Pseudobacteriovorax antillogorgiicola: one gene and its partners. The protein of the gene in region 3 interacts with the protein of the main gene of each other region in a pairwise test. Links are inferred from orthologs where the notes say so. Each region holds a gene or a part of one and is shown on either strand. Other genes may lie near its edges. The genes, in order: B9N89_RS12405, secG, secA, secB and B9N89_RS26060.

Region 1 (5,767 bases), on a different replicon or contig from region 3:
GCCATACTTGGCCATGCTCGTACGGGATGGTATGGAAATCAAAAGACGCCGTTATACGACCTGATTGAGGCTGCACTTTATGGAACCAAGCAAGGCAAGAAAGCCATTCGTTTCGGTATCCCAAAAGACCTTAAAATTCCTATGGTGCCCATCAATGACTTGATCGATATGGCGATGGACCTCACATTCCTAGCGAGAGACCACCACAAAAATGAAGTGGTTCATTATAGCAGTGAAAAGCTGATCGAGGTCGAGCGCATGATGATGATGGTTAATAAGCTATTGGGCACCAAAATTAGGCCAGGGCAGCCCAAAAAAGCCTATGAAAAAGTTGCAAACGATATCCTTCACCGTAATCAATGGTTTGATCACAGTCAGCCCCGGATTGAGATGCGGGCTGCAGCAGAAATTCTTGGTCCTCGGTTTCAAGCTAGCCAGCTAGACGAACAAGCCGTTTATAAGTTGGCCAAGGTTTACGTTTATGATTTGATTGCTCAGTTTGAAGGGAAGAAAAAGGGCTTCTGGCATCGTCTGATCCAGAACCTTTCTCTACTGGGGATTCAAGTGAAATTTTCCCGTCCTGTGCTCACTCTTAAAGAGCTAATCGGTTCTAAGATTCTATAGAAGTAGAATTTGACTGATTGAAATTTCTAGTGTCTTTCTAAAAGTAAAAAAAATTTATCTCCGCAACAATCTCTTTACCAATGTTCGTAATAATCCTAGATTCCCCAGCTCGTGAGGTTTTCAATCTTTAATCGGGAGGCTAATTTGAGGTTTATTACAAAATTGCTTATTGTTGCTTGCAGTGCCTTATCGACTGTACAAGTTTACGGAAGCGAACTCTTTGAGTATCACGGCTATGCTCGTGTTGGAGGAGGGTGGTCGGAGCGAGGCACCAGCCAAAGTTGCTTTGCTCTCGATAACACTTGGGGGAAACCCTTTCGATTGGGTAACGAGTGTGGTGGTCTTTATGCGGAATTAAGTCTTGTCAATTGGATAAAGCCCAGCTCGGAAACTGTGGCAGAGCCGTGGTTCAAGTCGGTCTTTACCTTAGCCCTTGCATCAGATCTTTTTGATACTTGGGAGGCTACCAATGATGAAGACCTAGTGGTGGCCTTGCGCGAGGCTTACATCATTGGCGGGAACCTTTTGCCATTTGAAGCAGACCTTTGGATGGGTAAAAGGTTTTATCGACGCTACGATATTCATATGCATGACTTCTTTATTGTTGCCAATACTGGCGGGCGCGGTGCAGGAATTGAAAATATAAAAATCGGTGACGATAGCCTCCACTTAGCCCTCGTCCAGTATCGGGGAGATGGGGACATTACAATTGGCGACAAGACCGCCAATCCTCCGATTGAAACCACCCTTGATGCACGATACGCCAGCGGCCCCTTGGAATTCATCTTGATCCATGGCCAGCACTCGGCTCATGATAGTAGTACTGGTGAAAAACTATACGAGGGCCTCAATGGTCAATCACTTACCAGCATCTATACCATGAATTTAAAGGAAGGATTCAATAAGATATATGCCCAGTATGGTCGTGGTATTTATGGCGCTAAAACTGGAGATGCGAACGGCTTTTTTAACTTTGCCAATACTGGGGCTGTAGTTCAAAAAGAAGATGACATCACAAAAAAGGTAGTCGAAGAGTCCAATAGCTATCGTATCGCAAATCAATATGTTCAGGGTTTCGAAGGCTATGATCTTGCTGCTTCGATCATTTATCAGGGAGACGATTTTGGCGGCTACACGCTAACTTCAGGTAAAGAAGCAGCGAATCGCAGCCTGATCATGGTTGGTGTTCGACCATCTTATTATTTAAGCAAAACATGGAAAACGACTCTCGATCTTGGTTTCGTTGCGATCAGCGATAACATTGTGTCAAGTAATGACGAGAAGATTCAAAAAGATCAACAACTAACAAAGGCAACCCTAGCTTTAGAAGCAGTCAATGGTAAAGGCTACTGGGCACGGCCTTCTCTTCGCTACTTTGTGACAGCAGCCTCTTGGGACGATGACTCCGCAGATAGTATCGGTGGAACTCTTGGCTTTCAGAACAAGGATAATGAAGCATTAACCTATGGTTTCCAAGCTGAGTGGTGGTGGTGATGTCGGGTTGCTCTATTGGTGCTTTGCTTCAATAGAGTGGTTGCGTGTTGCTAGATTGAGGATCATTTCTGTGACTGCTTTTGCCAAGTTTCCACAGATTGCAGAAATGCAGGATCCTCAATTCTTTTGCAAAGCTTTTTCAGTGCCTTAATATCACAGCCTTGCCAGCGAAGCTGAGCAAACGTTTCAGCAATAGGAACGTCCCGACGCAGGGTGGCTAGAGTCTTGTATAGTTTGACTTCGTCCTGATGATCCAGTAGTTGAGCTAGTAGACTCTTGCCGCCACGAACCTTGGGCCAGTGCTCTAGGTCAAAGGGGATATTCTCAATACAACCGAATACCTGAAGAATCTGTGCCGTAGACTTAGCGCCCCAACGAGGAACTCCGGGGATACCATCCGCGCTATCTCCCACCAAAGCGAGATAATCGGGAATCGATTTGGGGGGAATTCCGAATTTCTCTGTGACAGCACCTTCATCGAGATTTGTTTTACGAATGCGATCCCAAGTGATGACTCTGTTACCTTCTACCATCTGGCAGAGATCTTTGTCTGGCGAGCAAATTACGATTTGCTCAAGTGATTTAAGCTTTTTCCACTTGTAAGCTGCGCTTGCTAATGCATCATCGGCTTCGAATTCAATCATTGGCCAGGTGACAATACCTAGGGCTTGCGAGGCATCTTCCACCAATGGAAACTGATTTGCTAGTTCGGCTTCCAAACCTTCACCCGTTTTATAGCCAATGAAGAGGTCGTTGCGAAAGGATTCGATGGTGTGATCAAATGCAGCGGCAATATGTGTTACACCGTCTTGCTTAAGAAGCGAGAACATACTTCTCAGGAAGCCGCGAACGGCTCCCACCTCCACCCCTGAACTGGTGATTGTGGAAGGGTAGGAAAAGTAGGCTTTGAACAGTTCGAACGTGCCATCAACAAGATGAAGTTTCATTGTTATATCCGTGCTTTAGCTGACAAAACGAGGCTATACTTTCGCCTTTGATCTTGGTATAGCAGAGGCCAAGCTTTCCATTGGTCGCAATGGATGATCCCTAAACCATTATGGTGGAGTCTTTAAATGGAATCAATTCCCTACCTTGGCGAGGCGGCATCGCTTCTTTCGGCGATGATATGGGCCGTATCGATGACCTTCTTCACAGCCTACTCAAAACAACTAAGGCCCGATCAGCTCAACCTCTTCAAACACGTGATCGCTAGCCTCTTCTTATGCCTCGGGGTTTTGATTATCAATCCTCCGTGGCCTGAGGCTCCAGAAGTGTATCTGGCATTTTTTCTATCGGGCTTTGTCGGTTTGACCCTTGGAGATACCGCCTTGTTCGCAGCCTTGAGCCGACTGGGAGCCCAAAACACTTCCGTTAGTCAATGCGCAGTTCCGCCTTTAACGGCCATTCTAGCCTTTACCTTTCTCCAAGAGTCTCTTACTTTTTGGGAAATGCTTGGCATGGCGATCACCGTCATTGCTGTCTTCCTAATCCTATCCCATCGCTCAAGTCGCAGCCATTTCACCCTAAGCAAGCGCCAGCTTGTAGAAGGTCTGTTTTTCGCTGGGGTCGCAGCATTGGGGCAATCGTCGGCGGTGGTGATCATCCGCCACTACCTTCAGGGTACTGACGTGATCTTGGGAACGACCCTTCGGATCTTGCCATCTCTTCTCATCCTACTAGCAGTGACCGGCTATAAGGGGCAGCTGAGATCCTTGCTACGATTTCTTAAGGCCAACCCGCGGGGAGCTATAACCCTAAGTGGAGTGTCGTTCATGGGAACGTTTCTTGGTCTTCTGCTTATGTCTCTTGGTGCGAAGTACGCAAAGGCTGGTATCAGCTCGGCCTTAACGTCGACCTTTCCAATCTGGATCATTCCAGTTTCAGCTGTGGTTCTGAAGGAGCCAGTGAGCCTTCGCAAGACGGTATGGACTGTCGTTGCTGTGGCCGGAATTGGGGTGATGCTCGTCTGAGCAATGGGTTTCCCCCAGTATGTCGCTCCTTGGAATGGGTTGTAAGTTATTGATATTATAATGATTGGAAGGTGCCGTGAGGTGATTTCTCAGGACTCCATTCATTTTGCCGATGCTCCTGACAAAGGAGATACGGATCTGTGAAACTGCGATTGCTTGGATTCATATTAGGGATATTGCTTTGTCCGACCCGAGGCAAGGCTGAATCATATCGCTCGTGTGTGACTGAGCATGCATGCGTTTTGCCAGACTCTGAGCAGAAAGCCCTAAGTCTCAGAGGTGAGTGGCTGTTCCACTGGCAGAAGCTTCTCGGTCCAGAGAATGAGTCAGAACTTTTGAACACCAATCTCCGGTGGGACCCGACTCAGGATTGGAATACTAGCGACCAGTTCACTACAGAAGGGTTTGCAACTTATGTTCTGGTTGTCGAAAGTCCTCGGGCTCAAACTACAGAACTATGGATGGATCGTGTGACTTCAGCCTCACGCCTGTGGATCAATGGCCGTGAGGTCGTTCGTACTGGAGTCGTAGCAGACAATGCTGATGATGAGCGAGGGCAGCGTCGGATAATTGCCAAATCGGTGTACCTAGACCAAGGGCGCAATGTCTTTGTCCTGCAAATATCAAACTTTCATCGAACGGTTTCTAATATTCGAGGGGAATTTCTTATTGGACCGGGCTTGGTTGCTGAAAGTAAGCGCCAAGGAATCACCGATGGGTTGGTCTTCGGTTCCATTTTTATCATGCTTTTTTACCATATTTATCTATGGGCGATTCGAAAAACCCGGATTTCACCTCTGTATTTTGCAGTATTTGGCTTTGGGATTGGCGGCCGCTTGATTGTCATGGGGCAGGGGGATCTGTTTGCAAGCTTTGTGGATGTTCCCATCTGGTTGGAATCAAAAGTCGAATACCTCGGGTTTGCTGTTTCGAGTACAGGATTATTACTCTTCATGAACGAACTCTATCCAAAGTTCTTTCGTCGTCGCTATGCCCTGGCTGGTAGCAGCTTAACCGCATCTTGGGCCGTATTAATTCTATTGACTCCCTACGCTATCTATCAACCATTGCTGCCTTTCTATCAGGTTCTCATATTGCTATTCGGCGTGTTGATCTTAGCGGCCATGGTTCGAGCAGTTGTCCATAGGGTGAGCGGTGCTCGCACGTTCACCGTTGGTTTTGCCATGCTTTTTCTGACTGCAATCAACGATGTTATGGTCGCGCAAGGCTTGCTCGATTCTACTCACGTGATTTATTTTGGAATGTTCTTCTTTATTTTCTTTCAGTCAGCTGCGATCGCGTCCAATTTCAATGAAGCCTTCGATCGGGCCGAAAAAGCTGAAAAAGAGGTGCGAGGTTTGAACGAAGGGCTAGAAAAACTAGTCCAAGAGCGAACTGAAGAAATCAATAAGATCCTCTCAAATGTAGAATCAGGCTTTCTGGGTATTGATCGCGACTTTAAGATTCTTCCTGGCTTTACCAAGGCCTGTCACGAGCTCTTGCCGGGCAGCGTATTTGAAGGTCAAAACTTTTTGAGATGTCTCAATTTGGATCAGCGTGCGGAAGAGCATCTTGAGCAATCGATCACACAGGTATTTGATGACATTCTACCAGAGTCAGTCACTGTGCAGCAGATTCCACAGCGGGTGGGTACCGAGTCCCGGTCTCTGAGTCTTGTA
Region 2 (5,629 bases), 150 kb from region 3 along the record:
CTTAAGCGATGCTCTCGAACCATACCCCAGAGTCTTCGACTCCTTGTATGTTGCCATGACTCGGGCAGGCGAAGCTTCAGGGCGTCTAGATATCATCCTCAAGCAGCTGGTGAAGTACATTGAAAAAGCAGCTAAGTTGAAGGGACAGATCAAGTCTGCACTCGCTTACCCATCGATTATTGTTGTGGTGTCAATCGGCGTCATTGCGGTTCTTTTAGTTTTCGTCGTTCCATCTTTTGCCCAGCAATTTGCTGATAGTGGCAATGAATTACCAGGCCTTACCCAGATGGTCATCGATATGTCCGATGCGTTAGTCAACAACTGGGATGCGATACTCCTCGTATTTATCGCTTGCGTCCTTGGTTTGCGCTACTGGTACAACACCGATAAAGGTCGCATGATATTTGATGAGTACATACTTAAAGCCCCGGTACTAGGGGATGTAATGACCAAAATCGCAATTGGTCGGTTCTGCTCTACCATGTCCACCATGCTTAATTCAGGAGTTTCTATTCTGGAAGCCTTAGAAATCTGTGCAGCATCATCAGGGAATGCTAAGATCGAGCAGTTCGTGCTTCACGTCAAAGAAGAGATTAGCAAGGGACAAAATTTTTCCGACCCATTGCAAGAATCACCCTTATTTCCCAAAATGGTTAGTTCAATGGTTGCCGTAGGTGAATCAACTGGTACCCTCGATGAAACACTCAGTAAGGTTACCGATATTTATGAGGATGAGGTGGACAATGCGATCACTGCTATGATGTCGATGATCGAACCAGCTATGATCGTCATTATAGGAGGAATTGTGGGCTTTATCTTAATCGCTATGTATCTGCCGATCTTCGACATGGCCAACAACGTAGGCTAATCCCCTGTAAGAAATGTTACGCTGCTGTCCAGTTGTAGAGACAGTCTTTGCAACTGTATTTGACCTTGCCGCTCTCATCATATCCGATGGCATCGGGCCCCTTCGACTGGCAACGTGGACACGGCACGTCTTCGTGATTGAACGAGCACAGGGAGTTTCGACAGACAATTTTGCCATCCACTTCTTTCGTTGGGCCCTGGCATACATCACAACGCTGCTGAGAACGACGATCCAAGATCTACTCCTTACTGAGTCTGGGCCTCAGGAGACCCACCAGTTTCTTAGCGATAATCGGGAAGACGCCAAGCAACACAAAAGACCCAATCAACTCAATTGATAGGATATCTCTAACTGCTTCGATCTGCGCAAGCTGTGTTCCCGCATTTACATAAACAATAGTACCAGGGAGCATGCCGATCTGTGACACAAAAAAGAAAACTACCGTACGAATAGGCGTGATCCCCATCACAAGGTTGATCACAAAAAACGGAAAGGCCGGCACCAATCTAAGAGTAAAGAGGTAAAAGGCCCCCTCCTCTTGGATCCCTTGATTAATTTTCTTCAGCTTATCACCAAATTTTTCTTGAACCGCCCCTTGCAAAAGATATCGGGAAACTAGAAAAGCACAGGTTGCACCGATCGTGCTGGCAAACGAAACCACCACAGTCCCCAAAGCCACCCCAAAAACGGCTCCTCCAGCTAGAGTTAATATTGCGGCTCCTGGGAGCGACAGAGAGGTCACTAAAATATAGCCTACGGCATATGCAGCGAACGTCATCGCCCTATTGTTTTCATAGAACTCCGCAAAATTATCTTTCTGTGATTTAAGATAATCAAGGGTTAGATATTCAGTGGCACCTGAGTAAAAGAATCCAACGACTAGCGCAACCAGCACTGCGACCAATGCAATTTTCGACCACGACTTGTTCATCTTGCCCTCTTGATAAAAAATTATGAAAAGGAATGCGTTCGCACCTCAGTATAACATACTAAGAGAAACGATTATCTTCCCGTTTGAGTTCCTTAGCTTGGTGCCATAGAGGGAGTAAGGATCTTATGAGAGAGCTAGCTTGCTCAATCGATAGTTGCGTCGCTGCATCGCTCTTCGCCTTGGCTGGCTCTGGATGAACCTCGATAAATAGGCCTTGCAGATATCCAGTTGCTACTGCGGCTCGCGCTAAGACCGGAGCAAACTCTCTCAGCCCCCCTGAAACCTCGCCGGACTTACCACCAGTAGACGGGAGCTGCAGTGAATGGGTTACATCAAAAATTGTGGCAGCTCCCGTGTCACTCATGATCTTGAGGCCGCGCATGTCCACTACCAAATTACCATAGCCAAATGAGCTACCCCGTTCAGTCAGTGCCAAGTTCTCCTTTAGGTGCCGAGATTCGCAAACAGCGCGTACCTTTTTCGTAATATGATTGGTACTTTGGGGGTCTAAAAACTGCCCCTTCTTGACGTTGACAGCTCTCCCTGTTTCAACTGCAGCCACAAGCAAATCAGTTTGCCTGCAAAGGAAAGCCGGGATTTGGAGCACATCACAGACTTCCGCGACAGCAGAAACCTGAGGTGTTTCATGGATATCCGTAAGCGCCGAAACTCCAAGGCGGTCGCGAATTCCTTCGAACCACGGGCGCGCTAGGTGCCAGCCAGGGCCTCGATCGCTGGTGATTGACGTGCGATTTGCCTTGTCAAAGCTAGCCTTAAAGACATATTCGAAGTCTAATTCATCAGCTAGTTCCTTCATGCGATTGGCAACCTCGTCTACCAGCTCCTTAGATTCAGCCATGCATGGACCAGCTATTATGACTGGTTTATCGCCATTCTGTTCGAATTGAAGTTGCGACATTGTAGTCCTCTTTGCGATATGAGTTGTTCGTCTTTGAAAGTTGAAATACACTTTGTCGTACTGAGACCTTACAAGTCAATAAAATGAGTTTTTTTTTGCAATCAGGTATTGACTTCAGAAGGCCAAAGCATTAGTTATCTAACTCCCATCGGGAAGTGGCTCTTTAGCTCAGTCGGTAGAGCAGAGGATTGAAAATCCTCGTGTCCCCAGTTCGATTCTGGGAGGAGCCACCATCTTTCTTTTTTGGTGAGCAGCATGGAAACACTAATAACAGTCATTCATGTACTAGCAGCACTCTTCATGATCCTTGTGATCATAATCCAGGGTGGAAACTCTGGTGGCGTAGGAGCTGCGTTCGGCGGAGGAAACTCTCAAGGAGTTTTTGGCGCGTCCGGTGCTCAGTCATTCCTTGGCAAAGTCACTTATGCCGTTGCCGCGATCTTCATGGTAACGAGTATCTCTCTTTCAGTTATCCAAGGCAGTTCTGGCAAAACAGGTCTTTCTGAGCGTCTTGAGCAGCAAGCAGCTGACCAGGGAGCTGAGGAAAGCACGACTCCGGAAGCAGCACCTCAGGAAGAGCAGAAGTAGTACATATCAAGCCTAATGCGAGGGTGGTGGAATTGGTAGACACGCTAGTTTGAGGGACTAGTGGCGCGAGCCGTGCGGGTTCAAGTCCCGCCCCCCGCACCATTTATATCCAATTCACAGCATCTCTTATTTTCTCCACACTTTATGTTACCTATCACAAGATAATTCAGCTCTAATCTGCTTAATCGTATCTCGAAGCACACCATTCTGTTCGTTGTCTCGCTCGATCATCCCGATTGCTGAATCTAAGCGTTCATCCTGAGTCACAAATAAGGCAATAAGAGCATTACGCTGCAATCCAACTCTTTTTGCGCGGGTCATCGGTGACCCCCCAAAAGTTGCTTCGTAGAATCCTTGATCCATGGTAGCGACCTGGAAAAGATCAAGATCAGCTAGCTGAGACTTAAGAGGCAGCTGGATGTTGATACTAGCCTTTCGGTTATAGGGGCAGGCCAGCTGACAGATGTCACAGCCATACCAATACTTCGCAAACCATGGCCAGAATTTGGTTGGAACAAGCCCGCGATGCTCGATAGTCCAGTAAGACAGGCAAAGCTTTGCATCAAGGGTGTAGTCCTCATCCAAAGCACCAGTGGGGCAGTTAACTTGGCAACGCTTGCAGGTTCCACAGCCTCCCTCCTCTGATCTCTGCTGTGGGTCAACAACGGCGGGCTTATCAAAGGGAAACAGTTGCTGATTCAGGTGCAACTCTCCTAGCAAATAGAAACTGCCCTCACGTGGCAGGATAAAACAAGTATTCTTGCCAATAAATCCAGATTGGCTACGACTTGCCAGCGCACGCTCCAATAATGGCGCACTATCGATCGTCACTCGACCCTCAAGCTGGGGTATAGACTCGCTTAGCTGACCCAGAAGCTTCTGTGCCTTTTTCCTAAGCAGTTTATGGTAGTCTTGAAATCTTGCATACTGTGCAACCCGGGTATTGGAGGAATGAAGCCGATCACCCTGGTAGTAGTTCAAACCAAAGACCAGGCTCGATTGCAAGCCTTCTTGCAAAAGCCTCGGATCGCGACGAATCGCTCGATGATTCTCCATGAAGCTCATACCCGCATGGTGGCCACGGGAAAGCCATTGCTCGAACCGTGAAAAGTGCCTATCATCACCCACCAAAGGGACGTGACCAATCAGCAAGAGCCCTTGCTCTGCAAATAACTCGCTGAAATAATTTCGATCTTTTAGCTTGGCCATGCCCACCTCGTAACTTGTAATCCTCCGCTATACCATAAAGGACTACTATGACTAAAGGGTTTTCTATAAAGGGCCTTAATCACCTTGGCATCATCGTTTCCGACATCGAATTAGCAAAAGAGTGGTTTCTCGAAACCCTTGGTTTCAAGCTAATTGAAGACCGAGGCGAGCTTTTCTTTTTTATGTGTGGCAACGACGTTCTAGCAGCCAAGACACCAGCCATGGCTGTTAGCAAGCCGGAACATGGCGCAGAGCGAGAGTGGCAAGACAAAGCTGGATGGCAAACTTTAGATCATTACGGGTTCTACGCTGCTGGCCCCGAAGAAGTCGATAAATTTGCAGAGTACGTCGCGACTAAGGGGGCATCGATACTAAAGGGGCCTTACGATCGTAGTGACGGCCGCAGCGTCTATTTTCGAGACCCGCTAGGGATGGTGGGAGAGTATTTGTACTTTTTCCCTAAGAAAGCTTAGATCGAAGAAAGTCTTCAAGTTCGTCAAAATCGGCACTTTGCTGCCACCAGTATCGCTGAGACAGCAAGGCTTGGCCGATAAGCATGCCTAAGCCATCCATTGCAGGAATTGCAAGCAGTTGTGCCTTAGGAAGCAGGGCACTCACAGTTTCGCCATAGAGCATATCCACAAAGGCTCCCTTGAGCATGTCCATGGCCGGACAAAGCGATTGCAAATCATCCCCATGAAGAGGCGCACTAGAACCTTGGACCAACAAAGCTCGGGGGTATTTTTGGAGCACCCCTTGAAGGGATTTTACAGAAAAGCTTTCAAACCTGAGCCTGCGACCCAAGGCTTGTTCAAACAACCTATCCTTTTTGCTATTCCGACGGAGCACCACAAGAGGCATCTCAGGAAAGGTGCGATGCCATTCAGTGAGGACTGCATAAGCCGCGCCCCCGTTGCCTAACATCACAAACGCATCGAAGCTACTCGCTTCGACCTGACGATTTACAGCGCTTATAAAACCATTGCCGTCCGTGGAAGCAACCTGCCACCAACTATCCCCACGGTATAGAGTATTCACACTTGTAAGCCCACTGCTTGGAAAAAGCTCGGCAACCGTTTCCTTAAATGGAACAGTGACATTCAGACCAACAAAG
Region 3 (6,021 bases):
AAGGCTTGAAAGAAGCTTTAGGAGCGGCAAATAGTCATAACTACTGCTACGGTTGCTTTAATGGCGACTATCCTGAGGACACAGGCCGCGAAATCGAACCTCAGCCAACAGATGATCGAGGGCCTGGGCTTCGCTCAGGAATTTAGATCGTCATCAGGGGGGAACTCTCGGTCTAGGTAGGGAACCCCATACTCCATCAGTTTTAAGATGATTGACGCACGGGTGACGTGAAAGCCTGTTTCACGCCTGATGCGCTTGGCTACATCCTCAAGATATTGAAATTGCTTTTCAGTGATTCGCATGGAAACCATGCGAGACTTCGTTTCCCGCTTTTTCACAGTAGCCTCGTGAGATTATGCTATAGTATCGGAAAGATTAGAAAAATCATGAGAATTAGACGATAACTACCGAATATTAATTTATAAATTACAGGTGTGGCGAGCTTGGAAAAGCTGATCGAGAATGAGGATTATTACTTCGAAGATGGCTTGATGGTGTTAACAGAGGCCTATCTGAAAAAGCGAGGGTACTGCTGTGGCAACGGCTGTCGCCATTGCCCCTATGAAGGAGAGCCAGATGAAAGGCCCTCCAAGCCAAAATCTTAAGACTCAACCTCACGGCCGTCAGCTGCTTCATGCTGCAGGTCAAACACAGGGTTTAGTGCGGCTTCAGCTGCATTCATGATCTCAAGAACCTGCTCTTTGGAGAAGGCTGCTCTTTCAGCTGTTCCTTGGATCTCTAAGAACTTTCCACTCTGAGTCATGACGACATTCATATCTAGGTCAGCGGTACTATCTTCTTGGTAGTCGAGATCAACCAAAACTGCGCTATCACGAAGACCAACAGATACTGCAGCGACAGCATCTGTGAGCGGGTTCTGATTTAGTTTGCCAGATCGAAGAAGCTTATCCACGGCGATCTTCAGGGCCACGTAGGCACCAGTGATCGAAGCCGTTCTCGTGCCGCCATCTGCCTGTATGACATCACAATCCAGTGTAAACGTGAAATCAGGGCATTTGGTTAAATCAATGATGCCGCGTATTGAGCGACCAATAAGTCGTTGGATTTCCTGCGACCGACCTGATGGGGAAGGGCGCTCGCGCCTTGAACGAGTTTGCGTGGAGCCGGGAAGCATTGAGTACTCTGCAGTAAGCCAACCTTGAGCCGGTGTTGCATTGCGTAGAAATGAAGGGACTCCCTCGTCAACCGATGCCGTACAGATAACTTTTGTTTCGCCAAATTCGAGAAGTACGCTACCAGCAGCGTGTTTCGTGTAGTTTGGGACTATTCTGAGGGGGCGCATCTGGTCTGAAGACCGTCCGTCGTGTCGTAACATATAGATTCCTTACAAGTAAGAGGCGCAGTATAAAACGCAGATTGTTCTGTTTAACTAACCGAGCAGCTCTTGACAAGAACTAAGAAAATGATTCTACCAGGCTCTTGCTCGGTAAAAATCCAAGATACTAGCCAATAACGAAGTAAACAATAAGAGCGCAGATCGCGATTGTGATAATGCCAATCAAGCTCTGCTTCCAGAGTTTCTGCTGAAATAGTTCTTTTGAAAGTGTTGGTTCGTCTTCGGGAAGCACGGATTCTTCGGAAACATAGAGTTTCTTCTTGGGAGCGGTGTCTTCCATATTGATCTGAGCCCACTCTCCTCCACCAACACCTTGGGTGAGGGTAGGTTCATCGCCCCCAAAAGCAGTTTTTGCAAATCTTTGTGATGCGGGTGCAGCATTCGGGAACGCTGCATCAATGGCCTGATGAACCATGACCAAGGTACGTGAGACGATGATATCATGGTCCGTTGGGATAAATTCAAAAACCCGCTTCACCAGCTCCTCCCCGTGACATTCAGTGCTTATTATGACAAAAAAGCCAAGCTTTCGTAAGCTTGGCTTTTAATTTTCCATCTGTATGAGCTTGCCCCTAGGCGAGAGGTTCAGCTCCGGGGCGACCGTGACACTTCTTGAATTTTTTGCCAGAACCACAGGGACAAGGATCATTGCGCCCAATTTTATCCAGATCCCGCTTAAATGGTTGAGCTTTTGGCTCGGTCTCGACATGCCCTGAACGAGAGCCATGGTAGATCATGCCATCATCTTCTGCATTGCCACTTGGAGCAGGAGCCGCTTGTGCGGGGCCAGCTTCAGGGTGTGCGAAGTTCATTTGCGTTGTGTCGGGCTCTTCGACTTCCAAATCTTGCTCTGTGGCTAGCTCCGGTGGAGGCATCCGTACAAGTGCTAGAGTTGTCTCGTCTTCAATGCGGCCCATCATGCTTTCGAATAGATTGAAAGCCTCTTTTTTGTATTCTTGAAGTGGGTCTCGCTGTGCATAGCCACGCAAGCGAACATTGTCTTGCAATTGATCCATCGCCCGGAGATGATCTTTCCAAGTTTGGTCAAGAATTTGAAGATAAACAAAGGCTTCCACCTTTTTCATGATATCTTCGCTAACCTTGAGTTTCTTGTCATTGTAGTGCTTAAGGACGATTTCCTGTGTTGCATGAAGGAGAGCGTCCATACTTGCATCTTCGGCATCGATATTGAGATCTAAATCCATATGGAATTCGTTGCTGAGCTCTTCTTGAATGGCCTTCATATCATACGACGGCTGATTGGTAAGCTCAGGAGAGTACTTTGCGCATATACCCTCTGTGATTCCCTCGACGGAGTCTTTCATGAAGGATAAGTCAACCGTACCGTCCAAGATGTTACGGCGACGACCATAGACCACTTTTCTCTGCTGATTCATGACATCGTCGTACTCAAGGACGTGTTTTCGGCTGGAAAAGTTTTGCTCTTCCACACGTTTTTGAGCTTTTTCGATGGCTCTTGTAACCATGGGAGAAATAATCGCTTCCCCTTCCTTCATGCCGAGCCTGCTCATAATTGCTGACAGTCGGTCGGAGGCGAAGATTCTCATGAGATCGTCTTCGAGAGAAAGGAAGAACTTACTGCGACCAGGGTCACCTTGACGTCCAGAACGACCACGAAGCTGATTATCGATACGTCGCGACTCATGGCGTTCGGTACCGATAACAAAAAGTCCGCCTACCGCTGAAACCCCTTCACCGAGCTTAATGTCAGTACCTCGGCCGGCCATGTTTGTGGAGATTGTGACATTTCCCTTTTGGCCCGCGTTAGCAATGATTGACGCCTCACGGCCATGGTTTTTCGCGTTAAGGATCTCGTGGGGAATATTGCGTTGGCGTAGTAGCGACGCCAATAACTCTGATTTCTCAACCGATACGGTACCCACAAGGACCGGCTGGCCTTGCTTTTGAGCCTTAGCAATCTCGTCGGCGATCACATTGAACTTCTCCCGTGCTGTGCGGTAGATCTCATCTTGATCATCCTGACGAGCGATGGGTTTGTTCGTGGGGATGACAACAACGTCAAGCTCATAGATTTTCTTAAATTCAACCGCCTCAGTATCAGCAGTACCAGTCATACCAGCGAGGCTACTGTAGAGTCGGAAATAGTTTTGAAAGGTAATCGAAGCGAGAACTTGGGTCTCGTTTTCAACGGGTAAATGCTCTTTGGCTTCCAGTGCACCATGAAGGCCATCAGAGTAACGTCGACCAGGCATCAATCGTCCGGTGAACTCATCAACGATGATGACTTTATTATCACGGACAACATAATCAACGTCCTTCTTAAAGACTACATGGGCCTTCAGAGCTTGCTGAACGTGGTGGAGGTACTCAATGTTAGATGGATCGTAAAGATTTTCAACCCGCAGCCTTTTCTCAAGCTTGCTGATGCCATCTTCTGTTAGAGAAACGTTCCGCGACTTTTCGTCGACTATATAGTCGCTATCCTTTTGCAAGCCAGGAATTGTCGCATTGACCGTTGCATAGATTTCGGTGTTGGTTTCTGCAGGGCCAGAGATGATGAGAGGCGTTCGCGCCTCGTCGATAAGGATGGAGTCAACCTCATCGACGATACAGAAGTTGTGATCTCGCTGCACATAGCGGCCGAGATCGGTTTTCATATTATCTCTGAGGTAGTCAAAACCGAATTCGTTATTGGTCCCGTAGGTAATATCTGAGTGATAGGCTTCGCGACGTTGCTCATCATTGAGTCCATGAACGATCAGGCCCGTAGTCATTCCAAGGAAGCCGTAAAGCTGGCCCATTTCTTCTGATTGAGTCGAAGCCAGGTAGTCATTGACGGTCACCACGTGGGCGCCTTTGCCTGACAAGGCATGTAAATACACAGGAAGGGTTGCTGTGAGGGTTTTACCTTCACCAGTTTTCATCTCAGCGATACGTCCTTCGAACAGCGCGATACCACCAACCATCTGAACATCAAAGTGGCGCATGCCAAGGGTTCTCTTCGAAGCCTCGCGGACTGTGGCGAAAGCTTCTGGTAAGATATCGTACTGAGTTGCCCCTTTAGCCAGTTTGTCTTTGAACTCTTGGGTCTTTTGCCGTAGCTCGTCGTCGCTCAGCTTCTCCAAACTTGATTCTAGTTTGTTAATGTCGTCGACGATCATACGATATCGCTTGAGTTCCCGATCGTTTTTAGTCCCAAAGATTTTCTTGGCCAGATTTAACATGCTTGTCTCGTTTTATTTATGATGCTCTTCTTGTATGTTGTTTAGACTCACTAAAACGCTGGTAAGTATACTTGCTGCGTGGCGAGAAAAAAAACCCAAAATCCACATTTACTAACAATGTGACTATAGGTCGAGAACCATTAAAGAACTTTAAGGGTTATTGACGGTGTGGCAGGTCAAAATATAGACTTATTGGATATCCAGGATGAATTTCTTGGGGTCTGAGTATCTGCCATTGACCAGAATCTCGTAGTGGAGGTGAGGTCCAGTGGATCTTCCAGTCATTCCAACGGTGGCGATTTGGTCGCCTCTCTTGACTTTTTGACCGGGTTGAACCATATTCTGCGCATTGTGACCAAAGCGGGATACAACCCCGTAGCCATGTGCAATCATGATAAAGTTGCCAAAGCCTGCCTTGGCCCCACTGAAGATCACAACTCCATCTGCAGGGGCGTAGATGGGAGTTCCCATGGGGGCGGCGACATCAATACCTTTATGCATCGTCTTTTGTCCGGTGAAAGGCGAAATCCTAGGGCCGAAGCCAGAGGTGATCCAGCCATCAACTGGTGTGGCCGACGGAATCGATGATAGGAGGCTGCGTTGCTGGCTAAGCGTCGACAAAAGCTTTTGCATCTCAAGAGCATTGCGATTGGCACGATTACCAATGCTTTGGACCCGATCGAAGACGGAGCGAAACACAAGTTTGTCCATATCGATCCCCAGGGGTAAATTCTTCTGGGCCGTGTTTTCGGTCATATTCTTTTCGGCATAGCGAAACTCTTCGGGGGTGAGAGGGCCAATGCCCGTTTTGCGAGAGAACTTCTTAACCTTGAGCTGGGTAAGATCACCTAGTTTCTCACTATAGTCCTGAACTCTCTGGAGTGAGTTTTTTACCTCATCTAGATTGCTCATAAGAAGACGGGCCTCGCCTTTGAGTCCCTGATTTTCAGCAAGTATTTTTTTGTAAGAGGTCCTGATCGAACGCAGTTCGATATAATCGAATACTAAATAGCCCAAAAGACTGGTTAGAAATAGGGACCCAACAGCCAAGGAACGTAAGGCAAACTTGGGGATCTTCAGTTGCTTGGTTTGGCTCGCATTTTCAGGGATAATTAGTATTGTCAAACGCTTCATTGCGTAGGCTCACTCCATTATTCGATTTCGACCACGAGGGCAGTAATATTATCCTCCCCTCCGCGCTCATTTGCCAGCCTTACCATACTATTGACAGAGTTTAAGCCGTTTCGACTGACAGCATTCGATAGCTCTGCATCACTTATTTTACCATGAAGACCATCGCTGCATAGTAAGAGGTAGTCATCCGACTCTAGTGCGAGGCATGAGGCATCGACGTCCTCTTCTTCCTGATATCCTACACTACGGGTGATAACATTCTTTAAGTGATGAACTTCCGCCTCCTCTGGGGTTAAAATACCAGCTCTCACCTGCTCATTCACC
Region 4 (5,552 bases), on a different replicon or contig from region 3:
CAACACCTACTGGCATTTCAATGGAACCGATGAAGTTCTCGACTTTTGTGGAGGCGTCAGCTGGGTCTAGGTAGCAATGCTCTAAGCCGCTAAGTGGTTGAGCAGTGCGTTCTCTTAGAAAGTTTAGCCGCTGTAGGCGAGACTGTTCATTGGCGTCTCCTCTGGCTGGAATGGGAATCCATTCCGGGCTAGGTTCTGGTTCGGATTCCAGCAACCCATAGAGATCTTGATAGACCTGTTTCATGATGGCATCGCTGTTATCATCATCGACCATCATGGCTACGTGAATTCGCTCGATATCGAGTTGAAACGTGATCCGTTTAATTCGAAAGTTCAAAGGCCCGTAAGTACGGTATTGAGAAACGATATAAACCTGCTCGACGCTGGCACCCACATGAAAGGGACTGTTTTCGCGATAGGGTGGTGTGATCGCCAGACCTTGGGAGGAAACGTCATCGATGGGTGACTCTAGTGATTCATCCTCACGTGAGTAGCGCAGCGTCCAAGGTTCGTTTGTAATTTTGATCCGTACAGAATGTCGAGCATCCTTGCTCATGCAAACCTTCCAAACTAAAAAATCCTGAATTAACTTTCGGCGAAATCGCTGAAATTGTTTGAGTTTGCTCCTGACAAGTATTTAAAGGGCTGTTATAGTTGACAAAAAATAGCCGCAAGGGGTGAGGGCAAGCATTCTGCTAACCCCAGGCGAGGTGGTAAGGTGTGATTTTCAAAAGGTGTTGAACGATGATAAACGATTATAGGTGGATGATTGCTAGCCTTATCATCTGGCAGCTTTGTCTGAATGCTTGTAGTTCCAACCAGGAAATCGAGCGTGAACCCTTTCGCCAGCATTTCTTTTCTGGTGATGTTCGGGTCTGGGCTCTCGATAGCAGCCCCTACCAAGATAAACTCGAAGACTGTGTTTATCGCAACGAGCCTGATAAGGCTTGCTCCTATCTCACACTTCCACCTCTTGGACAAGAAGAAGTACTTGATCGCACGGCTATTGAAGCTCGGGTGGTGGCTTCGGACCCTTGGTTGCGGGCGCAATTTGTGTCATTCATGGATCGTGTGCCTGAGAGCCTTTGGCCCCTATTTGCGCCAGTCACGGCAATTGTCTTAAGTCGCAATCTGAGTCATTCTTTTTTTTGGGCCCTCAATGGAGTGCTCTACCTTGATGCTAATTTGTTCTGGCAGGAGCTTGAGGAAAGCTATCAGGTGCCAGTAAAGTCCCGCCTACACAACGGTTTTGCCGGGTATTCCTATTACCTCGAAGTTGTCAGAACTCCGGAAATTTCAGGAGATCTACCTCGCACTGAAGACGAGATTTGGCCTAATTTTGCCTCTGAATTATTTCATCAATTGGCTCATGCCAATGACTTTATGGGCACGGATATGAGTGCAGCCTATGCTGGGATCACCCCCTATCAGTTAGCGGTCAATCGCATGGATCAGCGCTTACACGATGGCCTAGGCATCACTCTAAATGCTCCGACGCTGACCGCGTTGGCTCGGAATATTGTCTACCAGGAATATAGTAGTCTCCTGCTTGGTGTTGACGTCGAGACTGTTGAAAGCCTTTGGCAGGAAAGTGAGGCGACACATTTTTTGTCGTTTCTCAGTCCCGAAGAAGATTTCGCCTACCTCGTGCAGTCTTTGATCTTGGATCAATATCTTGATGTCGAGGAGCAAATCTACCTGGTTCCTAAGGGCCAGGAGTTGGATGAAAACGGGTTAGTGGGTATAGCTTGGGGGGCAAGTCGTTGGGTTCGCAACGAAGATGTTTTTCGACGGGCACAAATAGCACTTAGCTCGATATTAGGCGATGATAGTCAAGGTGATGGCATTCCTAGTCAGGAAGCCGAGATTTTTTCAAAGGATACCCGGGTTCCTGCGATTCGGCCATAAGCTCTTAAAACCCGATACCCATCACACCAAAGTAAAAGGCCAGCCCCTGGTGAGAGGGGCGTATGTGTCTAAGGTCGAATGAATTGAACCAGCAGGTTCGGGTAGCGGGGATTTGCATCAGCATCTATCACAGTGAAGTCTGCGAGTCTCAGCCCTTGGGTGTGCTCGATCTGAAAAAGCTTCTTCTTTGAAGTCTTTGGCTGGATGGTTCCCCATTCAACCGAACCAAAGCGGCTAAATGTTGATAGATCAAATTCAAAGAGCCCGACCGCAAAACGATCGTTATTTTGTACCTCGATAAGCAAGTCCTTACTACCTGGCTTGGGCAGAAAAACATTGACGAGAATGTGGCTGCCACTAAAGCTATTGGCATTAGCCTTGCTGTATATCGTACGAGGCCGGATTTCTGTTTTCACTCCATCGATGGCTGAGGCGATGGGAGCAAAGCTGACTAAAAAAGATAAGTACAGAATTAACTTGGACATTTTTGTGCTCCTACAGACGTTGGTCAAATCCTCCCATAGGGTACATCGGTATTTTTACTAGGTGACTTGAGGAAAAAATCGGACGGGTCTAAGGCCCTAGGACGGCAAAGAATTTTGGAGGGGTGTCAGAGTTAATTCAGAGAGCAAGATCCCGAAGGATCTTGGCATTGGCTATTTGTTGTTTTGGTTTTTCGACTGGTCATACAACGCGTCGAAATTGATTGGTGCAAGCACTAGTGGAGGGAAGCTCCCCTTCAGACACATGCTGTCAACAGCCTCTCGGGCGTATGGGAAAAGAACATTCATGCAGAAAGTTCCTAGAACGCGATTCAATTGCTCGCCTTCAAGGCCCTTTATCATGAAGATCCCAGCCTGCTCAACTTCGACGATGAATGCAGTTTGCTCGCCAACTTTTACAGTGGCTGTTAGCTCAAGCACCGACTCATAAAGATCACCTTCAACCTTACGGTTCTGGTTGCGAATATCTAGATTCACCTGTGGTTCCCACTTTGTCTTAAAGCTTGCCACGGGATCTGGGGATTCAAAGCTAAGGTCTTTCAAGTAGATGCGTTGTAGCGCCACTTGTACTTGGTTTTGGTTCGACATACAGACTCCTGATAGTTATTTTTGGCCACCATAGGGGCCGATCCAGGGACTGTAGTTCAAAATCTGATGATTCACTAGAACTTTTTGGGTCTGTAGCATGCCCACCAAGGAATTAATCCGTATTTCAAGAAACTATTCGGGGGACGTTACGCTAAGTTTATGAAATCCTCACTTTGAGCCACTGCCTCGGCATGGACCCTTTGCTGGGGGTTGCCACCAACGGTTGAGGTGGTCAATTTGTAGACTTTATATCTTTCGGATTTAACAATTCTTAAAGACTGTAAAAAAAGACCTTTTTTCCTAACCCGTCATCGTTTATGACAATTCATTCGGCCGAGTGTCATCCGAACTCACCTTGAATATGTTAAAATTACACGTGTTTTGGGTGCCGCTTGATTTTGTGAGTACTTCGAGTTGTTAGTGATGGCGGTTGTGTTCTCAAACATCATTTCTGAATAGGAAAGGCGCATGATGCTACAATCCTCACGAGCCGCATGGTTTCGGCTCAAATCCAGTTTCTTCTTGTTGACCCTGCTCGTTTGGGATGGCCTTAGTTTAGCGGCGGGCGGGGGAGGGGCCAGCGACCAAAATTTTCCACTGCCATTGGATAGCTACGCTGACAAAGACCTCGACCTTTTTGGAAAGTTAGCCTTTCGCATTGAACAGGACCCTTTCAACCTCGTTGCTCTCGTGATTTTCCTTTGTGCGATCACACACACCTTCTTCGCTGGAAAAATTGCCCATTATGCTCACGTGGTTCAGGAGCGCCATATCAAGCGCCGGATCGAATCTGGCAATGCAGGAATGGGCGCAGATGATGTGTCATTTCTCGGGAAACTTCTCCACTTTTTAGGTGAGGTTGAAGCCATCTTTGGAATTTGGGTTCTCGCCTTAATGGGAGCCATTGCCGCATCGAAAGGCTGGGGAACTGTTGTCTATTACGTGAATTCAAAGGTTGTTTATATCGAGCCGATGTTTGTTGTGGTGATCATGACCATTGCTGCAACGCGACCCATACTCAACTTTTCCGAAGCTCTTCTGCGTTCCTTTGCAAAACTTGGCAAGGAGTCGGTAGCAGCTTGGTGGTTATCCATACTAACCTTAGCCCCTATTCTTGGTTCATTCATCACAGAGCCCGCTGCCATGACAATCGCTGCGATGTTGCTCTCAAAACAGTTCTATCGCTTAAAGCCGAACGATACGTTTAAATATGCGACACTGGGCTTATTGTTCGTCAATATTTCTGTTGGTGGGACATTGACAAACTTTGCAGCACCACCGGTCTTAATGGTCGCTGCACCCTGGGATTGGTCGACTGGCTATATGCTTACCAACTTCGGTTGGAAGGCAGTACTTGGTATTGTCATCGCGAATGCCGTCTACTTCTTAATTTTTAAAGGGCATTTCAAGCAACTTGAAGAGTACAAGGAAAGTCATCGGCAATCCGAGGTTGAGGTTACAGCCAGTGACGACAGCAAAAACGTGCCTTTTTGGGTCACCGGAGTTCACATCTTGTTCTTGGTTTGGACTGTCATCAATGCTCACTATCCTGTACTTTTCATCGGCGGGTTCTTGTTCTTCCTTGGCTTCAAAGATATGACTCCTCAACATCAGAATCGCCTCGAACTCAAGACAGCTATCCTCGTTGGCTTTTTCCTAGCTGGTTTGGTGAATCATGGTGGTGTTCAGGGCTGGTGGATTGCGCCAGTGTTATCAAGCTTGGGAGAAACACCTTTGATGTTGGCTGCTACAACACTTACAGCATTCAATGATAACGCTGCCATCACATATCTAGCTACTCTAGTGCCAGATTTTACCGAAGGACTTAAGTATGCGGTTGTTGCAGGTGCTGTGACGGGTGGTGGTCTTACTGTTATTGCCAATGCTCCTAACCCTGCTGGTCAATCGATTCTATCTAAGTTCTTCACCAATAAGAGCGTGAATCCCTTGAACCTGCTCCTAGGGGCTATCATTCCAACGATCATTCTCGGGACTGTGTTCATGATCTTTTAGATTACGAGCAATTCAGGAGGAGGGGCTAAGGTTTTCTTAGGGCCCCTTCTTGTATCTCATGCCTGCCTTCACTTTCGTTCGTCTAGCCATATGATCTTGTCATCGTTGCAATGACAGCCAGGGCCTTTAAAATACTCAACGCAAGCCTCCATGACACCTTTACGGTCCTTACAAACATCTTCGCACTCCGCCCATAGTTTAGCCGTCACGGGAGTGGCGCAGGAGTTGACAAGTAGGTAGACACTCACCAAAATGAGTCGTTTCATATATGCTCCTTCAATTCAACGTATCTTCCCTTAGGGACTGCCGTTATAATATAGCAGAAAATCAGTGCATGGGTGGGGAGCCCCAATTCAATTTGTAGGATTGGTTACATGTCGAGGTTGACTTTGTTTTCTGTTTTTCTGGCGATGCCTCTCCTGGCAATATCCAGTTCGTTGCTGGCCTCGTCGAGCTTGTTTCCCATCCAAAGTCGTTTCCCATTAATTTTTGCCTCGTCCTCATGGCGGCTCAGCGCGGAGTCAGTGGAGGGGGTTTATC
Region 5 (5,802 bases), on a different replicon or contig from region 3:
TTTTATGGTGTATCAGGCTTGTGAAGGTGAAAGCCGTGCATGCTCCGAGAAAGACGAGGCTTTCCTGGAAGAAGCGATCGCTGCCATAGAGACCCACAAATATAGCAGCGAGAAAGCAAGCGAGCACGAAAGCACTTTCTTTCAGAACAGGCAGATTCTTTGACGGTAAGGTCGGTTTCAAGGTAGTCCTCTAAAATTGATCGCTTGTTCCGCTATCGGGAAAAATCCTAGAAAGTTCAACCAAGTAATCTTTCAGTTTCGTAAACTTTGTGATTTGATAATTGAAATTGAAGGTAAATTTGAGAGTGGCCCCACAGGATCGGGGGCTTTCGGCTATGATACGCAGCGTAAATGTCTATTTTTTCTTCTCATAATTCGATATAGCTCCGTGTCACCAAACTCGCCCTTCATCAATGATGCGAGGTAATGAGTATTAAACCAGTGGCCGCGTCCCGCCCTCTGAAAAATTTTACCTTCGTAGGGTACATCCGGGTGTAAGACCCCCAGTTGAGCGACAAGGTCCTGCGAGTTTGCGTAATGCTCTGCAAATGCAACTTGGGGGATGGATTTGCTGGGGCTAGCGAACGTAAAAATATGAATCCGATCAAGTTGGTCAGGGCGCTCTTGAGCTATGTGGTGTAGGCATTTACCGAGTATGATACAGCCTTGAGAATGAGCAACAATGTTGAGCCTAGCATCGGGGTATTGGTCGAGGAGGTTTTCCAGCCTGGTCTTCATCCAACGAACGGGAAGAGCATCAATTCCCACGTTTCTACCTAAAAATGATTCGAATAGGTCGAGAAACAAGCCGTCAGTTGGGTTGTGAAGAAGTAGAAACTCTTTACCTAGTAGCTTGGAGAGCCAGCGACCCTGGATAGCTAACATATTAATGTCAACCATGACGCCATTGATGTAGACCCACATCTCATCATCGCGGCTAAAGTCAACAGGCTTCTTGACCTTTAAGATGCGATCACCATCAGCGAATAGAGCTTGGCGAGGAATAATAGAATCGACCAAAGGAACGTCAACTCCTGCATACTTCCGGACTGAGTTCATCATCCTTAAGGGGGGTAAACGAAGCACTTCACTGAACTCATCAAGCTCGCCTACCACTTGGGACATCACATCCGAGTAGCTATCTTTCATGAGACTTTTGAAAAACGCTAAATCTTCCTTAATGTATTTCATTACCTACCTCCGTTTCGTGAGGCTATCGGTGAATCGATATTGAGATTAAGAGGAAGTGAAGAAAAATTCGAAAGTCTGGTTATTCTTGTTTGTTGAGGGCTAAATTAGCCTGCTCGATTAGGGCTATTTCTGTGTTGCGAGAGTAAATAAGGAATCCCACCAGAGGTATTAAAGGAAGCAAAACCTATGATAGGTTTTGCTTCCTTTAGTGATAGGGCTACCTAATGGCTAGCCTTACACTGAGGCAGAATTAAAGAACGCCTCGACGCTTCTGATCCCGCTCGATGGCACGGAAAAGAGCGCCAAAGTTGCCCTCACCAAAACCGTAGTGGTTGTTGCGTTGAATGAACTCGAAGAAGATCGGGCCAATCACATTCTCAGTAAAGATTTGGATGAGGTAGCCTTCCTTGTCACCATCGACGAGAAGGTTGTAGTCTCGAATCTTCTTATGATCTTCCTTCACATTGGGAAGTCGCTGGAAAACTTCGTCATAGTACTCAGCATCAATATCCAGAGTTTTTAGCTCACCTGGCTTGATTGAGTCCATAGCTTTAAGGATATTGGGTGTTAGTAATGCAATATGCTGGATGCCCTGACCCTTGTATTCTCTCAGATACTCGTTAATCTGAGATTTCTCCTCTTTGCCTTCGTTGATGGGAATGCAGAAGCTTCCACATGGAGAACGAAGTGCGTAGGATAGCAGCCCAGTCTCTTCACCTTCGATATCGAAGTAGCGAACTTCTTCGAAGCCAAATACGTCTTTATAGAAGTTAGCAAGTGGAACTAGCTCTCCTTCAAAAACGTTATTGGTGAGATGGTCTATCAAGTGGAAGCCTTTTGACTCAACCATGTCTGGCTGATCAAGATCTTCGAAGCCCATTTTTCCTAGGACGTCGTCATTGCAAGGAGTTTCCACAAAGTAGATCAAACTCTCGCCAACACCATAAATTGCTGGGATGGGCTTACCATCTAGTTCGAGATCAACTTTTTCTGCCGCTTTCGCGCCACGTTCCACAGCTACTTTAAGAGCCTTCTCAGCATTCTCAACTCGCCAGCCAGTTGAGCAGGCGCAAGGGCCATGATTACCAGTGAACGTTACAGCAAACGAATCGGGCTCGGTGTTAAGGAAGAAGTGAATATCGTTTTGTCGATAGTAATCAATCTTCTTTTCTTTGTGGCGCTTGGTGCGTGAGAAGCCCAAGATCTGGAAGAGCTGATGCATTTTCTCAGGCTCGGGAGTACTAAACTCGATAAAGTCGAAGCCTTTAATTCCTACAGGATTCTCTGCCATAATCAATCCTCCTTGTGTGCCCAAGTTGGGTCAATGTGCTTGAAACGCCTGAATTACAGATTCAGGCAGTCGAATGGGTTTATGCTTTGCATTAAGAGTGACTAAGGTTATCTGCCCCTCGACGACCGTCTGTTCCTGCTTTCCTGTATTCACATAGGCTATCTGCTGGCAATAGAGTGCCGGTGACTGACTATATGATACTTGGGTGCGGACGATGATTTCATCACCGTGCTTGGCAGGAAAACGATACTTGAGCTGACATTCTGAAACGACGAAGTGAACACCTTGGTCCCATAAAGACTTTAGAAAAGATATGCCTATAATCTGCTCGCGGGCTCGTTCGAAGTACTTCAGATAGTTGGCGTGGTACACGAACCCCGAAAGGTCCGTGTCTTCATAATAGACGGGGAATCGGGATTCCCCCACCAGCTCTCCTATAGGCCTAGCCAAGATATTTACCATAAAGCAAGGCAAGCTCTTCGCGGCGCTGTGCTGGAATAGCATCTGGCGATGTGATGATTGCAAACTTGGCTGCTTCCAAGTTCGGTGAGCTAGACACTTCCGGAAGCTTGCTAATAAGCTGCCTTACAATGGCTTTAGCATTTTCACTGTTGGCTTTAAGGATTGCTAGAATAGCTTCCACAGAAACATCATCAGCACCTTCTTTCCAGCAGTCATAGTCCGTGGCCAAGGCGAGCATACCGTAACACATCTCGGCTTCTCGTACGAGCTTAGCCTCAGGCAGACCTGTCATGCCAATCACCGAAGGCTTTAAGGTTTCGCGATAGTGTCGCGACTCAGCTCGTGTTGAAAACTGAGGGCCTTCGATGCAGACATAAGCACCACCGGTGTGAACTTTATCGCCCATTTTCGCTTTCGCCGCCTGAGCAACCAAAGAAAGCATCTCCTGGTCGAAGGGGTCGGCGAACTCTATGTGACCGACCACACCGTTACCGAAGAAGCTGGCTTCCCGTTGACCCTTCGTTCGGTCGAACATCTGATCAGGTACAACCATGTCTCCGGGATGGATATCCTCTTGCATGATACCAACTGCACTGACAGCTAACACGTGAGTGACACCAAGAGATTTTAAAGCATAGACATTGGCACGATAGTTCACTTCGCTTGGGGTCAAGCGATGGCCCTTGCCGTGCCTCGGTAAGAAGTAAGCTGTTTTGCCTTCGAGACGAACTTCCATGATTTTATCGGATGGCTTGCCAAATGGAGTCTCGAGGTCGTGTTGTTTGACCAACTCGACCCCTTCCATCTCATAAACTCCGGAGCCGCCGATTACGCCTAGTTTTACAGGGTATTCAGCCATGCTACTTCCTTTGGTTGAACTTAGCCATCAAGTCTTCCATCGTGTACTCACGCTGCGGTTCAGAGCGGCGGTTGCTTTTGCCTTTTTGATTACGACCCGTGCCTTGGCGAGGACGAATAGGTCCGCGCTTGGATGGTGTCGAGAGTTTACCCCGAGGCTCAGAACTCTGCTGTTTGTTGCCGCCTTGGAGCTTGCGACTCAATCCAATACGGCGCCGTGCTGTGTCCACATCGATCACGCGAACCTCAACTACGTCGCCGACGCTAACAACCTTAGATGGATCATCAACGAACTTGTCAGACAGCTCACTGATATGCACAAGACCATCTTGGTGAACTCCAATGTCAACGAAGGCTCCAAAATTGGTAACATTCGTGACAGTTCCCGGCAGAATCATGCCTTCGGTAAGATCTTCGATCTCTGTTACATCATCGGAGTACATCAAGCGTGCGCCATCTTCCCGAGGGTCACGGCCCGGCTTAATCAATTCCGCGGTAATGTCTTGAAGAGTCGGCATCCCGACTGTGGCAGTTACGTATTTCTCTAAAGGAATTGCTTCAACGAGGGCGCGATTGCCGATAATTTCTTTTAGATCTTTTTTCTGGTCGTTGACGATCTGCTCTACGATTTCATAGCTCTCTGGGTGTACTGATGAGTTGTCCAGAGGGCTAGTGGATTCAGGAACGCGCAAGAAACCAGCAGCTTGTTGGAAGGCCTTCGGGCCAAAGCCAGTGATGTCATTCAAGATATGTCGGGATGAAAACTTACCTTGCTTATCACGAGTGGTCACGATGTTCTTGGCAAGGCTTGGGCCAATACCCGAAACGTAGCTTAATAGTTTATAACTGGCTGTGTTGACGTTAACACCAACCCGGTTCACACAACTTTCGACAACTTCTTCGAGGCTCGACTTCAGTTTGGTGACGTTGACATCGTGCTGGTATTGACCAACTCCGATAGAGCGTGGATCAATTTTTACAAGTTCTGCTAGAGGGTCTTGTAAACGACGTGCGATGCTGATGGCGCTACGAATCGTTGGGTCAAGGTCAGGGAATTCTTCCCGAGCGATATCCATTGTCGAGTAGACGCTGGCACCGGCTTCGTTCACAACAAGGCGTTTAACATCTTTTAGCTCGTTGTCTTTAATAACACTAGTGATAACGCGATTGATTTCACGGCTTCCCGTACCGTTACCAATAGCAACACAGCCGACGTTATTGTCTTTAATAAGCCGAAGAATTTCAGCTTTTGATCGCTGTGTCTTAGCGCCTTCTTTATCACCAAGCTCGAAGTGCAAGGTCGCAGAGTCCAGTAACTTACCGGTATCGTCCACTACAGCAAACTTTGATCCAGTTCGAAGGCCGGGGTCCACACCTAATACAGTTTTATTGGGGATGGGGGGCAGTAAGAGCAGGTTCTCTAAGTTTTCTGAGAACACGCGAATTGCCTCAGCTTCGGCACTTTGCTTCAGCTGTAGGCGGAGTTCCGCTTCGATAGAAGGGCTCAAAAGGCGCTTGTGAGAATCTTCAATCACGCTTTCAAACCAATGACGGACAACGTCTGTGGTTTGAGGGTTGGTGATCACGGTTTCTTTTAGGCTTTCCAAGATCCGATCGGTATCGACTGTAATATTGACCTTTAAGAATTTTTCGGCTTCACCACGACGAACAGCCATAACTCTATGGCTAGCGGCGGTGTTAATCGATTCGCTATAATCGAAGTAGTTTTCGTACTTCGAAGCGTCGGATTTCTTGCCCTTCTTTTCGACTTTTTCAGCACCTTCTATTTTTTTAGAAACCAGAGTTCCAGATTCCTGGCTGATATTTCGAACCATAGCTCTGATCTCAGCGGTTTCAGAAATCCGCTCCGCGTAGATATCAGCGGCACCGGTGAGTGCTTCCTTCTCACTTGCAACCTTAAGGGTTGGCTCGATATTGGCATCAGCAGGGGTGACAAAGTCTTTGGCAACCTCGTTAAGGTCTGAGATCTGAGTGCAGGC

Evidence for each region.
Region 1: the proteins of secA (region 3) and B9N89_RS12405 interact in binary tests that used the Escherichia coli proteins (3 or more experiments, as listed by UniProt). The link is inferred for Pseudobacteriovorax antillogorgiicola from one-to-one orthologs.
Region 2: the proteins of secA (region 3) and secG interact in binary tests that used the Escherichia coli proteins (3 or more experiments, as listed by UniProt). The link is inferred for Pseudobacteriovorax antillogorgiicola from one-to-one orthologs.
Region 4: the proteins of secA (region 3) and secB interact in binary tests that used the Escherichia coli proteins (3 or more experiments, as listed by UniProt). The link is inferred for Pseudobacteriovorax antillogorgiicola from one-to-one orthologs.
Region 5: the proteins of secA (region 3) and B9N89_RS26060 interact in binary tests that used the Escherichia coli proteins (3 or more experiments, as listed by UniProt). The link is inferred for Pseudobacteriovorax antillogorgiicola from one-to-one orthologs.

The regions. Positions count from the first base shown.
Region 1 is NZ_FWZT01000008.1:126,735-132,501, forward strand. What follows is about bases 1-2,943. They hold B9N89_RS12405 (carbohydrate porin), read left to right. Parts: upstream 1-768; coding sequence 769-2,118; downstream 2,119-2,943. Other genes in these bases: B9N89_RS12400 (NAD-dependent epimerase/dehydratase family protein), read left to right, coding at 1-624; B9N89_RS12410 (5'-3' exonuclease), read right to left, coding at 2,181-2,943. Outside these bases: more of B9N89_RS12410, read right to left, coding at 2,944-3,065; B9N89_RS12415 (DMT family transporter), read left to right, coding at 3,192-4,088; B9N89_RS12420 (7TM diverse intracellular signaling domain-containing protein), read left to right, coding at 4,229-5,767.
Region 2 is NZ_FWZT01000001.1:231,409-237,037, forward strand. What follows is about bases 1,835-4,639. They hold secG (preprotein translocase subunit SecG), read left to right. Parts: upstream 1,835-2,973; coding sequence 2,974-3,306; downstream 3,307-4,639. Other genes in these bases: kdsA (3-deoxy-8-phosphooctulonate synthase), read right to left, coding at 1,858-2,718; queG (tRNA epoxyqueuosine(34) reductase QueG), read right to left, coding at 3,454-4,515; B9N89_RS01220 (VOC family protein), read left to right, coding at 4,563-4,639. In the rest of the region: B9N89_RS01180 (type II secretion system F family protein), read left to right, coding at 1-868; B9N89_RS01185 (hypothetical protein), read right to left, coding at 885-1,103; B9N89_RS01190 (TVP38/TMEM64 family protein), read right to left, coding at 1,107-1,799; more of B9N89_RS01220, read left to right, coding at 4,640-4,988; B9N89_RS01225 (shikimate dehydrogenase family protein), read right to left, coding at 4,975-5,629. UniProt on the Escherichia coli protein: Subunit of the protein translocation channel SecYEG. Overexpression of some hybrid proteins has been thought to jam the protein secretion apparatus resulting in cell death; while this may be true it also results in FtsH-mediated degradation of SecY.
Region 3 is NZ_FWZT01000001.1:382,919-388,939, reverse strand. What follows is about bases 1,730-4,926. They hold secA (preprotein translocase subunit SecA), read right to left. Parts: upstream 4,564-4,926; coding sequence 1,930-4,563; downstream 1,730-1,929. Other genes in these bases: B9N89_RS01935 (M23 family metallopeptidase), read right to left, coding at 4,753-4,926; B9N89_RS01945 (hypothetical protein), read right to left, coding at 1,730-1,835. Also shown: purF (amidophosphoribosyltransferase), read left to right, coding at 1-146; B9N89_RS01955 (hypothetical protein), read right to left, coding at 135-338; B9N89_RS31180 (C1orf53 family protein), read left to right, coding at 444-605; rph (ribonuclease PH), read right to left, coding at 602-1,336; more of B9N89_RS01945, read right to left, coding at 1,464-1,729; more of B9N89_RS01935, read right to left, coding at 4,927-5,697; B9N89_RS01930 (Stp1/IreP family PP2C-type Ser/Thr phosphatase), read right to left, coding at 5,715-6,021. UniProt on the Escherichia coli protein: Required for protein export, interacts with the SecYEG preprotein conducting channel.
Region 4 is NZ_FWZT01000022.1:142,528-148,079, reverse strand. Bases 1,283-4,010 are described here. They hold secB (protein-export chaperone SecB), read right to left. Parts: upstream 3,000-4,010; coding sequence 2,565-2,999; downstream 1,283-2,564. Other genes in these bases: B9N89_RS24080 (putative Na+/H+ antiporter), read left to right, coding at 3,468-4,010; B9N89_RS24090 (hypothetical protein), read right to left, coding at 1,977-2,393; B9N89_RS24095 (hypothetical protein), read left to right, coding at 1,283-1,908. In the rest of the region: B9N89_RS24100 (phosphotransferase), read right to left, coding at 1-556; more of B9N89_RS24095, read left to right, coding at 745-1,282; more of B9N89_RS24080, read left to right, coding at 4,011-5,012; B9N89_RS24075 (hypothetical protein), read right to left, coding at 5,081-5,278; B9N89_RS24070 (hypothetical protein), read left to right, coding at 5,387-5,552. UniProt on the Escherichia coli protein: One of the proteins required for the normal export of some preproteins out of the cell cytoplasm. It is a molecular chaperone that binds to a subset of precursor proteins, maintaining them in a translocation-competent state.
Region 5 is NZ_FWZT01000026.1:78,915-84,716, reverse strand. Bases 1,223-4,200 are described here. They hold B9N89_RS26060 (acyl-CoA thioesterase), read right to left. Parts: upstream 2,933-4,200; coding sequence 2,513-2,932; downstream 1,223-2,512. Other genes in these bases: B9N89_RS26050 (Tex family protein), read right to left, coding at 3,805-4,200; mtnP (S-methyl-5'-thioadenosine phosphorylase), read right to left, coding at 2,925-3,803; hppD (4-hydroxyphenylpyruvate dioxygenase), read right to left, coding at 1,442-2,482. In the rest of the region: B9N89_RS26075 (ATP-binding response regulator), read right to left, coding at 1-181; B9N89_RS26070 (alpha/beta hydrolase family protein), read right to left, coding at 334-1,191; more of B9N89_RS26050, read right to left, coding at 4,201-5,802.